DNA from 2 places in the Ramlibacter sp. AN1133 genome. Region 1 is predicted to be linked to the other one. Evidence: riboswitches for the same ligand, from Rfam matches in the RefSeq annotation. Region 1 holds a riboswitch; the other holds the start of a gene.
The links. A riboswitch is a leader RNA that binds a small molecule or an ion and turns the genes downstream of it on or off. The one in region 1 is predicted to bind S-adenosylhomocysteine.
Positions count from the first base shown of each region.

Region 2: it holds a riboswitch for S-adenosylhomocysteine, as region 1 does, so the genes downstream of both, ahcY (adenosylhomocysteinase) here and metH (methionine synthase) in region 1, are expected to answer to the same signal.

Region 1 covers NZ_JBBKTQ010000002.1:199,755-205,297, forward strand. The annotation lists gene metH (methionine synthase) at 1-1,652, opposite strand, end outside; S-adenosyl-L-homocysteine riboswitch at 1,672-1,753, opposite strand; gene WG923_RS03405 (Lrp/AsnC family transcriptional regulator) at 1,763-2,212, opposite strand; gene WG923_RS03410 (homocysteine S-methyltransferase family protein) at 2,494-3,540, opposite strand; gene recQ (DNA helicase RecQ) at 3,684-5,543, shown strand.
Region 2 covers NZ_JBBKTQ010000027.1:9-5,551, reverse strand. The annotation lists gene WG923_RS25565 (DUF7379 domain-containing protein) at 1-1,803, shown strand, start outside; gene WG923_RS25560 (M12 family metallopeptidase) at 1,827-2,666, shown strand; gene WG923_RS25555 (ATP-dependent DNA ligase) at 2,704-3,780, opposite strand; S-adenosyl-L-homocysteine riboswitch at 3,847-3,917, shown strand; gene ahcY (adenosylhomocysteinase) at 3,984-5,420, shown strand.

The DNA of each region.
Region 1 (5,543 bases):
AGCAGCGACTGCGCCACGCTCACGCTGCGCGACGCATCGGGGACGTAGACCACCGGGCCTTCGTAGTGCGGTGCGATCTTCACCGCGGTGTGCACGCGGCTGGTGGTGGCGCCGCCGATCAGCAGCGGGATCTTCTTCACGCGGAAGTGGTCGTCCTTCTGCATCTCGGCGGCGACGTACTGCATCTCCTCCAGCGAAGGCGTGATCAGCCCCGACAGGCCGACGATGTCCGCGCCCTCGACCTTGGCGCGGGCCAGGATCTCGTGGCACGGGACCATCACGCCCATGTTCACCACCTCGAAGTTGTTGCACTGGAGGACGACGGTGACGATGTTCTTGCCGATGTCGTGCACGTCGCCCTTGACGGTGGCCACGATGATCTTGCCCTTGGCGCGCACGTCCTGGCCGGCGGCCTCCTGCTGCCGCTTCTCTTCCTCGATGAAGGGAATGAGGTGCGCCACCGCCTGCTTCATCACGCGGGCGGACTTCACCACCTGCGGCAGGAACATCTTGCCGGCGCCGAACAGGTCGCCCACGATGTTCATGCCGTCCATGAGCGGCCCCTCGATCACGTGCAGCGGACGGCCGCCCCGGGCCAGCACCTTCTGGAACATCTCCTCGGTGTCGGGGACGATGTGGTCCGTGATGCCGTGCACCAGCGCGTGCGCCAGGCGCTGCTCCACCGGCAGCGCGCGCCACTCGTTCTTCTTGCCTTCGTCCTTGGCCGCGCCCTTGGCCTGTTCGGCAATCTCCACCAGGCGCTCTCCGGCATCGGGGCGGCGGTTCAGCACCACGTCCTCGACGCGCTCGCGCAGTTCCGGCTCGAGCTCGTCGTACACGCCCACCATGCCGGCGTTGACGATGCCCATGTCCATGCCCGCCTGGATGGCGTGGTACAGGAACACGGTGTGGATCGCCTCGCGCACGGGGTCGTTGCCGCGGAAGGAGAAGCTCACGTTGGACACGCCGCCGCTGACCTTGGCGCCGGGCAGGTTCTTCTTGATCCACTTGGTGGCTTCGATGAAGTCCACCGCGTAGTTGTTGTGCTCCTCGATGCCGGTGGCGATCGCGAAGATGTTGGGGTCGAAGATGATGTCCTCGGGCGGGAAGCCGAGCTCGTCGACCAGGATGCGGTAGGCGCGCGCGCAGATCTCGGTCTTGCGCTGGTAGGTGTCGGCCTGGCCCTGTTCGTCGAAGGCCATGACGACGGCGGCAGCGCCGTAGCGCTTGACCAGCGTGGCCTGGCGCTTGAACTCGGCCTCGCCTTCCTTGAGCGAGATCGAGTTGACGATGCCCTTGCCCTGGATGCAGCGCAGCCCCGCCTCGATCACCTCCCACTTGGAGGAGTCGATCATGATCGGCACGCGGGCGATGTCCGGCTCGCTGGCGATCAGGTTGAGGAAGCGCACCATGGCGGCCTTGCTGTCCAGCATGGCTTCGTCCATGTTGATGTCGATGACCTGGGCGCCGTTCTCGACCTGCTGGCGCGCGACCGCGAGGGCCTCCTCGAACTGGCCCGCCAGGATCATGCGGGCGAACGCCTTCGAGCCGGTGACGTTGGTGCGTTCGCCGATGTTGACGAACAGGCTGCCGGGCACGATGGAGACGGGCTCCAGGCCGGACAACTTCATGGGGGGGACTTGGGACTGCATTCCTTCTCACCTCGCAGGGGCCGGGTGAGCGCGGTTGGAATCCATCTCAAGCCTGACGGTGCGCCCGGTTTTCCGGGGCCGCTGCAGCGCTCCTTGAGCAGGGAACGATTTTACAGCGGCAGATCCGCCTTCTTCAGCGTCCGCAGCACGAACGAGGACTTGCTGTGGCGGATGCCCTTGATCTTGTACAGCTTCTCCCGCAGCAGCCGCTCGTAGTCGCGCGTGTCCTTCACCGCCACCCGCAGCAGGTAGTCGTACTCGCCGGAGACGAGGTAGGCCTCGACCACCTCGGGGATTGCCGCCAGCGTCTCGCCGAACTTCTCCAGCGTGTTGTCGGTGTGGCTGTCGAGGGTGACCTGTACCAGCACCGTGTCGTTCAGGCCCAGCCCCTGCGCGTTCAGGCGCACCGTGTAGCCCTCGATCACGCCGGCGGCCTCCATCTTGCGGATGCGCTCCCAGCACGGCGAGGCGCTCAGGCCGACGGCCTGGCCGACCTGCTGCAGGCTGGCCCGGGCATCCTGCTGCAGCACCCTGAGGATTTTCCGGTCAATGGCGTCCATGGCGCACGATTTTCCGGGAAATTGGAGGTCTCAGAAGGATTTTTTGCTTCCGCGCCGAAATGCCGGAGGTTCAGCAAGACTTTCTCCGCTCCGGGCGCCACACTTGCTGCATCGAAGCGGCGGCTTACCGGCCCCGCCCGAGATGCGAGGCGCCAGCGGGTCACCGCCCGCTGGCCGACCGGGCAGACATCCTCACGAGGGATCGCAGTGGAACGAAGGAGCGCCCAAGCTGGGGTCGCCTGCGGCGAGCCCAGCCCACGGGGCCTGCCGACGGCAGACCCTCAGGCGGCTTCCCGGTAGAAGAACTGCCGCTGCGTCGCGCGCGCCGGCATCAGGTGCACCGCCTGCCCGATCGCCGCGATGTGGTCCGGCGTCGTGCCGCAGCACCCGCCCACGATGTTCACCAGCCCCTCGGCCGCGAACTCGCGCAGCAGCCGCGAGGTGACCTCCGGCGTCTCGTCGAAGCCGGTCTCGCTCATGGGGTTGGGCAGGCCCGCGTTGGGGTAGCAGCTGATGAAGGTGTCGTGCGCGACCCGGTTCAGCTCCTGGATGTAGGGCCGCATCAGCGCCGCGCCCAGCGCGCAGTTCAGGCCGACCGCCAGCGGCTGCGCGTGCCGCACGCTGTGCCAGAAGGCCGTGACGGTCTGGCCGCTGAGGATGCGGCCGGAGGCATCGGTGACGGTGCCGCTGATGATGATCGGCAGCCGCTCGCCGCTGTCGGCGAAGTACTCGTCGATCGCGAACAGCGCCGCCTTGGCATTGAGCGTGTCGAAGATGGTCTCGACCAGCAGCAGGTCGACTCCGCCCTGCACCAGGCCTTCCACCTGCTCGTAGTAGGCGGCGCGCAGGGCCTCGAAGTCCACGTTGCGCGCGCCCGGGTCGTTCACGTCGGGGCTGATGCTGGCCGTGCGCGGCGTGGGGCCCAGCGCGCCGGCCACGAAGCGGGGCTGGTCCGGCGTGGAGAACTTGTCGGCGGCCTCGCGCGCCAGCCTGGCGGCGGCCACGTTCATCTCGCGCGCCAGCTCGCCCAGGCCATAGTCGTCCTGCGCGATGCGGTTGGCCCCGAAGGTGTTGGTCTCGATGATGTCGGCGCCGGCGGCGAGGTAGCCCTCGTGGATGTCGCGGATCACGTCGGGGCGCGTGAGCGCCAGCAGGTCGCTGTTGTTCTTCAGGTCCTTGGGGTGCTCGCGCAGGCGCTCGCCGCGGAAATCCTGCTCGGTCAGCTTGAAGCGCTGGATCATGGTGCCCATGGCCCCGTCCAGGATCAGGATGCGCTGGGCGAGCAGCTGCGGCAGGGCTTGTCCACGGGTGTACACGACGGGCTTCATGCCCCGATTGTAGGAAAGACGGTGAATTCGGCCGGCGCGCAGGGGCACCGGCGGCGCCGGCGTGCGCAGTTCACAGCTTTGCCGGTCGGCGTTCCGGGTCCGAGCGGCGTTACACCGGCAGGCTCAGGGACAATCGGGCGATCGTGTCTTCCCCCCAGCAAATCCTGCAGACCGTCTTCGGCTACCCCGCGTTCCGCGGGCAGCAGGCCGAGATCGTCGACCACGTCGTCGCCGGCGGCGATGCGCTCGTGCTCATGCCCACGGGCGGGGGCAAGTCGCTGTGCTACCAGATTCCCGCGCTCGTGCGCCAGCAGGCCGGCCACGGCACCACCGTGGTGGTGTCGCCCCTGATCGCGCTGATGCACGACCAGGTCGGCGCCCTGCACGAGGCCGGGGTGCAGGCCGCGTTCCTCAATTCCTCGCTCTCGATGGAGGAGGCCAACGCGGTGGAGCGGCGGCTGGCCCGCGGCGAGCTGACGCTGCTCTATGCGGCGCCCGAGCGCGTGACCACCCCGCGCTTCCTGGCGCTGCTCGATGCCATGCACGGCGCGGGCAAGCTGTCGCTGTTCGCGATCGACGAGGCGCATTGCGTCAGCCAGTGGGGCCACGACTTCCGGCCGGAATACCGGGCGCTGGCCATCCTGCACGCGCGCTATGCCGGCGTGCCGCGCATCGCGCTCACGGCCACGGCCGACGGCGTCACGCGCGAGGACATCGTCACCCACCTGCAGCTCGGTCGCGCGCGCCAGTTCGTCAGCAGCTTCGACCGCCCCAACATCCGCTACACGATCGCGGAAAAGAAGGATCCGACGCTCCAGCTCCTGCGCTTCATCGAGGGCGAGCACCAGGGCGAGGCCGGCATCGTCTACTGCCAGTCGCGCAAGCGCGTGGAGGAGATCGCGGAGATCCTGTGCCGCGAAGGCCTGGACGCCCTGCCCTATCACGCGGGGCTCGACGCCGGCGTGCGCCAGCGCCACCAGGACCGCTTCCTGCGCGACGACGGCGTGGTGATGACGGCCACCATCGCCTTCGGCATGGGCATCGACAAGCCGGACGTGCGCTTCGTCGCCCACCTCGACCTGCCGAAGAACATCGAGGGCTACTACCAGGAGACGGGCCGCGCCGGCCGCGACGGCCTGCCCTCGGATGCCTGGATGGCCTACGGCCTGCAGGACGTGGTGAACCAGCGCCGGATGATCGACGAGAGCCCGGCCGGCGACGAATTCAAGCAGGTGCAGCGCGGCAAGCTCGATGCCCTGCTCGCGCTGGCCGAGGCCACGGACTGCCGGCGCGTGCGGCTGCTGTCGTACTTCGGCGAACACTCGGAGCCTTGCGGCAACTGCGACAACTGCCTGAACCCGCCCGCTGTGTGGGATGGCACCGAGGCCGCGCGCATGCTGCTGTCCACCGTGTACCGCGTGCAGCAGGCGCGCGACCTGCATTTCGGCGCCGGCCACATCATGGACATCCTGCGCGGCAAGGAGACGGACAAGGTCAGGCAGTTCGGCCACCAGAGCCTGTCCACCTTCGGCATCGGGGCGGAATTCTCGGAGGCGCAATTGCGCGGGGTGCTGCGGCAGTTGATCGCCACCGGCGCGCTGGCGGTGGATGCCTCGGCGTTCAACACGCTGCACCTCACCGCCGGATCGCGGGCGGTGCTCAAGGGCGAGCAGCAGGTGCTGCTGCGCGAGTCGATCGGGCTGCCGGCCGGGCGTTCGCGCAAGCGCGCCGGCGGCGGCACGAAGTCCGCGGTGCCGGCCGCGGCGGCGAGCCTCACGGGTTCCGCGCAGCAGCGCTTCGCCGCGCTGAAGGACTGGCGCACGCGCATCGCGCGCGAGCACAACCTGCCGGCCTACGTGATCTTCCACGACGCGACGCTGGCCGCGATCGCGGCGCTGGACCCGCGCTCGCTGCCGGAGCTGGAAGGCGTGAGCGGGATCGGGGCGAAGAAGCTGCAGACCTACGGGCCGGGAGTGCTGGACGTGCTGCAGGCGCTGGGGTAG
Region 2 (5,543 bases), on a different contig from region 1:
GGAGCCGGGGGAGGCGAGCTGCGGCTGGACGAACTCGCCACCACGCGCGGCAGCGCCCAGCGCACCATCGAGCTGCGGGACGGCGAGCCGGTGAACGTGATCTCGCCGGAGGAGGTGCAGGTGCAGATGGCGCCCGCGCCGGCGCCGGCCGCGCGCCGGCGGGCCGCCCCGGCCAAGGCCGCGGCCAAGAAGGCGGCCAAGAAGGCGGCGCGCGTCGGTGGCGCTGCGGCGGCGCAGCCGGCCACCGCCACCGGCCAGAGGGCGAAGCCGCCGGCCGCGGCCGCTGCCGTCGAATGCCACTTCCGCGCCGAGACCGACGACGAATACGTGCTGGGCCAGGTCCACACGGTGGACGTGACGATCGCGCGCGAACTGCTGCAGGCCACCGGCCGGCGCGCCGCCAGCAAGGTCGACCGCGCCAGGGTGAGCAAGGCGCGGCCGCTCATCGTGGAGTGCATCCCCGCGCTGCGCGTCTCGCTGGTCCATCCCGAGGACGCCCGCGTGGAGGTCGCGGTGCCGGAGCCCGGCACGCCGCTGGACCTGCGCTTCGACGTCCAGGGCAACGAGGCGGGCAGCGCGCAGGTGCGCGTGCAGGTCCGGCAGGGGCCGATCCCCCTGGTCACCCTGGTGCTGGACCTGCAGGTGGTGCAGGAGCGCAGCGGCACGCGCCGCAGCGCCACCGCATCGGCGGGACTGGCCGCCTTCCCGCGCAAGTTCCCGCAGCAGCCCGACGAACTGCGCATCCACCAGGTGCAGCCGCTCGGCGCCAAGACGCAATACCAGTACGAGCTCGAGCTGCGCGAGCTGGGCGTGCGCATGCCCTTCGAGTCGCCGCTGCTGGACGGCGACCCGGCCGCCACCATCGCCGGGATCCACAAGGACATCGAGGACCGCTGGGCGCAGAGCCAGGGCCAGAAGGAAGCGTTCGCACGCGACCTGCTCGCCATCGGCGCCAGGCTGTTCGACGCGCTGTTCCCGCGCGAGCTGCAGGACCAGCTGTGGGAGCACCGCGACACCATCGGCAGCGTGCAGGTGATCTCCAGCGAGCCCTTCATCCCCTGGGAGCTGGTCAACCTGCGCGATCCGCGCACGCAGCGGCCGGGCCGCGATTCGGTGTTCCTCGGCGAGCTCGGCGTCGTGCGCTGGCTGATCGACGGCTACGCGCCGGACCAGGTCAGGATCCGCAAGGGCAAGGTGCGCTACCTGGTGCCGGAGTACCAGGGCGACGATGCGCTCGCCGGCGCGCAGGACGAGATCGCCGTCATGCGCAAGCGCGGCGGGGTCGAGGTGCCGGCGCAGGCCGAGGAGGTCTACAAGCTGCTGGAGACACCCGGCTCCTTCGATCTTCTCCACGTCGCCTGCCACGGCGCCACCGACGCGGACCACGTCGGCAACGCGCAGCTCGTGCTGCCGCCGCCCACGGACGGCTCGGGCAGCCAGAACGCCGTGCTGGCGGAGACCGTCCGCTACACGGCCAACCTGCAGTCGGACGGCGACCGGCCGATGGTCGTCCTCAACGCCTGCCAGAGCGCCCGCGCCGGCTATGCGCTCAAGGGCCTGGGCGGCTTCGCCGCGGCGTTCATCCACGCCGGCGTGGGCGTGTTCGTCGGCTCGAGCTGGTCGATCGGCGACCAGCCGGCCTACGGGTTCGCGCGGGAGCTGTACGCGCAGTTCATCGACCAGGGCGCGGAGCTGGCCGCCGCCTCGGCCGCGGCACGGCGCAAGGCGCGCGAGGACGGCGACGCGACCTGGCTCGCCTACGCCGTGTACGGCCATCCCCGCGCCGTCGCGAAGAAGACCTGATTCCCACCCCAAGGAGGAACGACATGGCGAAGAAAGCGAAGACACCCGCGGCGCCCGAGGAGGGCACGCCGCTGCAGGAGGTCGTGCGCCGGCCGCGCATCTGCTTCGAACGCATCATCCCCGACGAGCAGGACCCGGAGCGCCACGTGCGCCGGGCGCTGCGCGGCGAGATGCTCGCCGCCGTGGCGCAGGGCGCACGCAAGCTCGATGCGGAGCAGGTCGCGCACGTCACCCGCATGGCGCTGGTGGCGTCCAAGCGATGGGGCAAGGGCGCCGTGGTGCGCTGCCGCTTCCTGGACGGCACGCCGAAGATGCAGAAGAAGGTGCGCACGCTGTGCAAGGAGTGGGAGCGGCACGCCAACGTCACGATCAAGTTCGTGAACAAGGCGCCGTCGGAGGTCCGCATCTCCTTCTACGCCGACGAGGGCTCGTGGTCGGCGGTGGGACGCGACGCGCTCAACGCCTCCTACTTCCCCCTGCACCAGCCGACGATGAACTTCGGCTGGGTGCGCGACAACTCCGACCCGGAGGAGGACCGCGCGGTGGTCCTGCACGAGTTCGGGCACGCGCTCGGGTGCATCCACGAGCACCAGGGCCCGGAGTTCGGCCGCAAGTGGAACCGCGAGGAGGTGATGAAGTACTTCCGGGGCCCGCCCAATTTCTGGGACGACGACGCGATCGTGAGCAATGTCCTGGACAAGTACCCGCCCAAGGGCATCCTGACCACCAAGTACGACCCGAAGTCCATCATGCTCTACTCCTTCGACGGCAAGCTGTTCTCCGACGGCCTCGGTCCGACCAACGAGAACACGCTGCTGTCGCAGCTCGATCGCAAGATGATCAAGGAGATGTACCCGGCGTGAGGGGCCGCGGCGTCGCCGCCCGGGCGACGCCCGCGCGTCAGGCCCCGAACACCTTCGCCAGCTCGAACGGCGTCGTCACCTCCAGCTGGTCGTAGCGGCACTCCTGCGCCGGCTTGTCCGGCCGCCAGCGCAGGAACACCGCAGCATGCCGGAAGCGATTGCCCTGCAGGTGGTCGTACTTCACCTCGCACACGCGCTCGGGCCGCAGCGGCTCCCAGCTCAGGTCCTTGCCGCCGCTCCAGCGGCTCTGCGCGCCGGGCATGCGCTGCGTATCGCCCACCGCCGCGCCGGCCCATTCGCGCCACGGGTGGTCCTTGATCGCGTCGCGGCGCAAGGGCTCCAGCTCCTGCGCCAGTTCCTGCCGCATCGCCATCGTGAACGAGGACGTCACGCCCACGTGCTGCAGCGTGCCGCTGTCGTCGTACAGCCCCAGCAGCAGCGAACCCACGGCGTCCTCGCGGTCCTTGTACCAGCGGAAGCCCGCCACCACGCAGTCCGCGCTGCGCACGTGCTTGATCTTGAGCATCGCGCGCTTGCCCGGCTGGTAGGCCGCGGATTCCAGCTTGGCGATCACCCCGTCGAGGCCGGCGCCCTCGAACTTCTCCAGCCACTCCTCGGCCTGCGCGCGGTCGCGGGTGACGGGCGTCAGGTGCAGCGGCGGCCTGGCCTTGCCCAGCAGGCGCTCCAGGCGCTCGCGCCGCTCCGACTGCGGCAGTTCCATCGTCGACTTGCCGCCCGCGGCCAGCAGGTCGAAGGCCACGAAGCTGGAGGGCGTGTCCTTCGCCAGCCTGGCCACGCGCGAGGCCGCCGGATGCAGGCGCATCTGCAGGGCATCGAAGTCGAGCCCGCCGCGGCTGGCCACGACGATCTCCCCATCCAGCACGCAGCCCTTGGGCAGGGCCTCGTGCAGCGCCTTCTCCAGTTCGGGGAAGTAGCGGTTCAGCGGCCGCAGGTCGCGGCTCTGCAGGTAGGTCTGCTCGGCGCCGCGGAAGACGAGCGCGCGGAAGCCGTCCCACTTGGGCTCGAACAGGAAGCCGGGCTCGGCGGGCAGCGCATCGGCGATCTTGGCCAGCATCGGCTCGATGGGCGGGGAAGGGAGTCCGGGGGTGGCCATGTGCACTTTTTAACCCCTAAGGGGGCTCGTGTGGGGCATTCGGGCGGTTTCCGATAAAATCCCGGCCAACCCGAGGAGCGTTGCAGCGTCCGCCATGGACGCGAGGCTCGGATTCCATGCAACGACGCTCACCCACCTTTCCGTGCGGTGAGCAGATCCACGCGCCGGTTGGTGGGCTCTCCACCTCTCGTTCCGGAGCACCCATGAACGCCGTTCTCAAGACCGCCGCGCCCGCCGACAGCGCGATCACCGACATCTCGCTGGCCGACTGGGGCCGCAAGGAAATCCGCATCGCCGAGACCGAGATGCCCGGCCTGATGGCGATCCGCCAGGAATTCGCCCAGGCCCAGCCCCTGAAGGGCGCCCGCATCACCGGCTCGCTGCACATGACGATCCAGACCGCCGTCCTGATCGAGACGCTGCAGGCGCTGGGCGCGCAGGTCCGCTGGGCCTCGTGCAACATCTTCTCCACCCAGGACCACGCCGCCGCCGCCATCGCCGCCGGCGGCACGCCGGTGTTCGCCAAGAAGGGCGAATCGCTGGAGGAGTACTGGGACTACACGCACCGCATCTTCGACTTCGGCGCCAAGGGCAGCGAGGGTGAAGGCCCCAACATGATCCTGGACGACGGCGGCGACGCCACGCTGCTGATGCACCTGGGCCAGCGCTGCGAGAAGGACCTGTCGCTGATCGACACGCACTCCTCCGAGGAAGAGCGCATCCTGCACGCGTCCATCCGCAAGAAGCTGGCCGAAGACCCGACCTGGTACAGCCGCAAGTCCGCCCAGATCATCGGCGTGACGGAGGAGACCACGACCGGCGTGCACCGCCTGCAGGACATGGCCAACAACGGCAAGCTGAAGTTCCGCGCGATCAACGTCAACGACTCGGTCACCAAGAGCAAGTTCGACAACCTGTACGGCTGCCGCGAATCGCTGGTGGACGGCATCAAGCGCGCCACCGACGTGATGATCGCCGGCAAGGTCGCCCTGGTCGCCGGCTACGGCGACGTGGGCAAGGGCTCGGCCCAGGCCCTGCGCGCGCTGTCGGCGCAGGTGTGGGTGACCGAGATCGACCCGATCAACGCGCTGCAGGCCGCCATGGAAGGCTACCGCGTGGTGACGCTGGACTACGCCGCCGACAAGGCCGACATCTTCGTGACCTGCACCGGCAACCGCGACGTCATCACCTACGCCCACATGGCGAAGATGAAGGACCAGGCGATCGTCTGCAACATCGGCCACTTCGACAACGAGATCGACGTCGCGTCGCTCGAGAAGAAGTGCCAGTGGGACGAGATCAAGCCGCAGGTCGACCACGTGATCTTCCCGGACGGCAAGCGCATCATCCTGCTGGCCAAGGGCCGCCTGGTGAACCTGGGCTGCGGCACCGGCCACCCGAGCTACGTGATGTCCTCCTCCTTCGCCAACCAGACGCTGGCGCAGATCGAGCTGTTCACCAAGTCCTCGCAGTACGAGGTGGGCAAGGTGTACGTGCTGCCCAAGCACCTGGACGAGAAGGTGGCGCGCCTGCAGCTGTCGAAGCTGGGCGCGCAGCTGACCGAGCTGACCGATGCGCAGGCCGCGTACATCGGGGTGAGCAAGAGCGGGCCGTACAAGCCCGACACGTACCGCTACTGATCTCTTCCTCCCTCCCCCTCCGGGGGAGGGTCGGGGTGGGGGCGCTCCGTCGCCGGAAAGGGGGGGGCCCCCCCACCCCCCCCCCCCCCCCGCGGGGGGGGGGGGCGCGAACCCCCCCCCCCG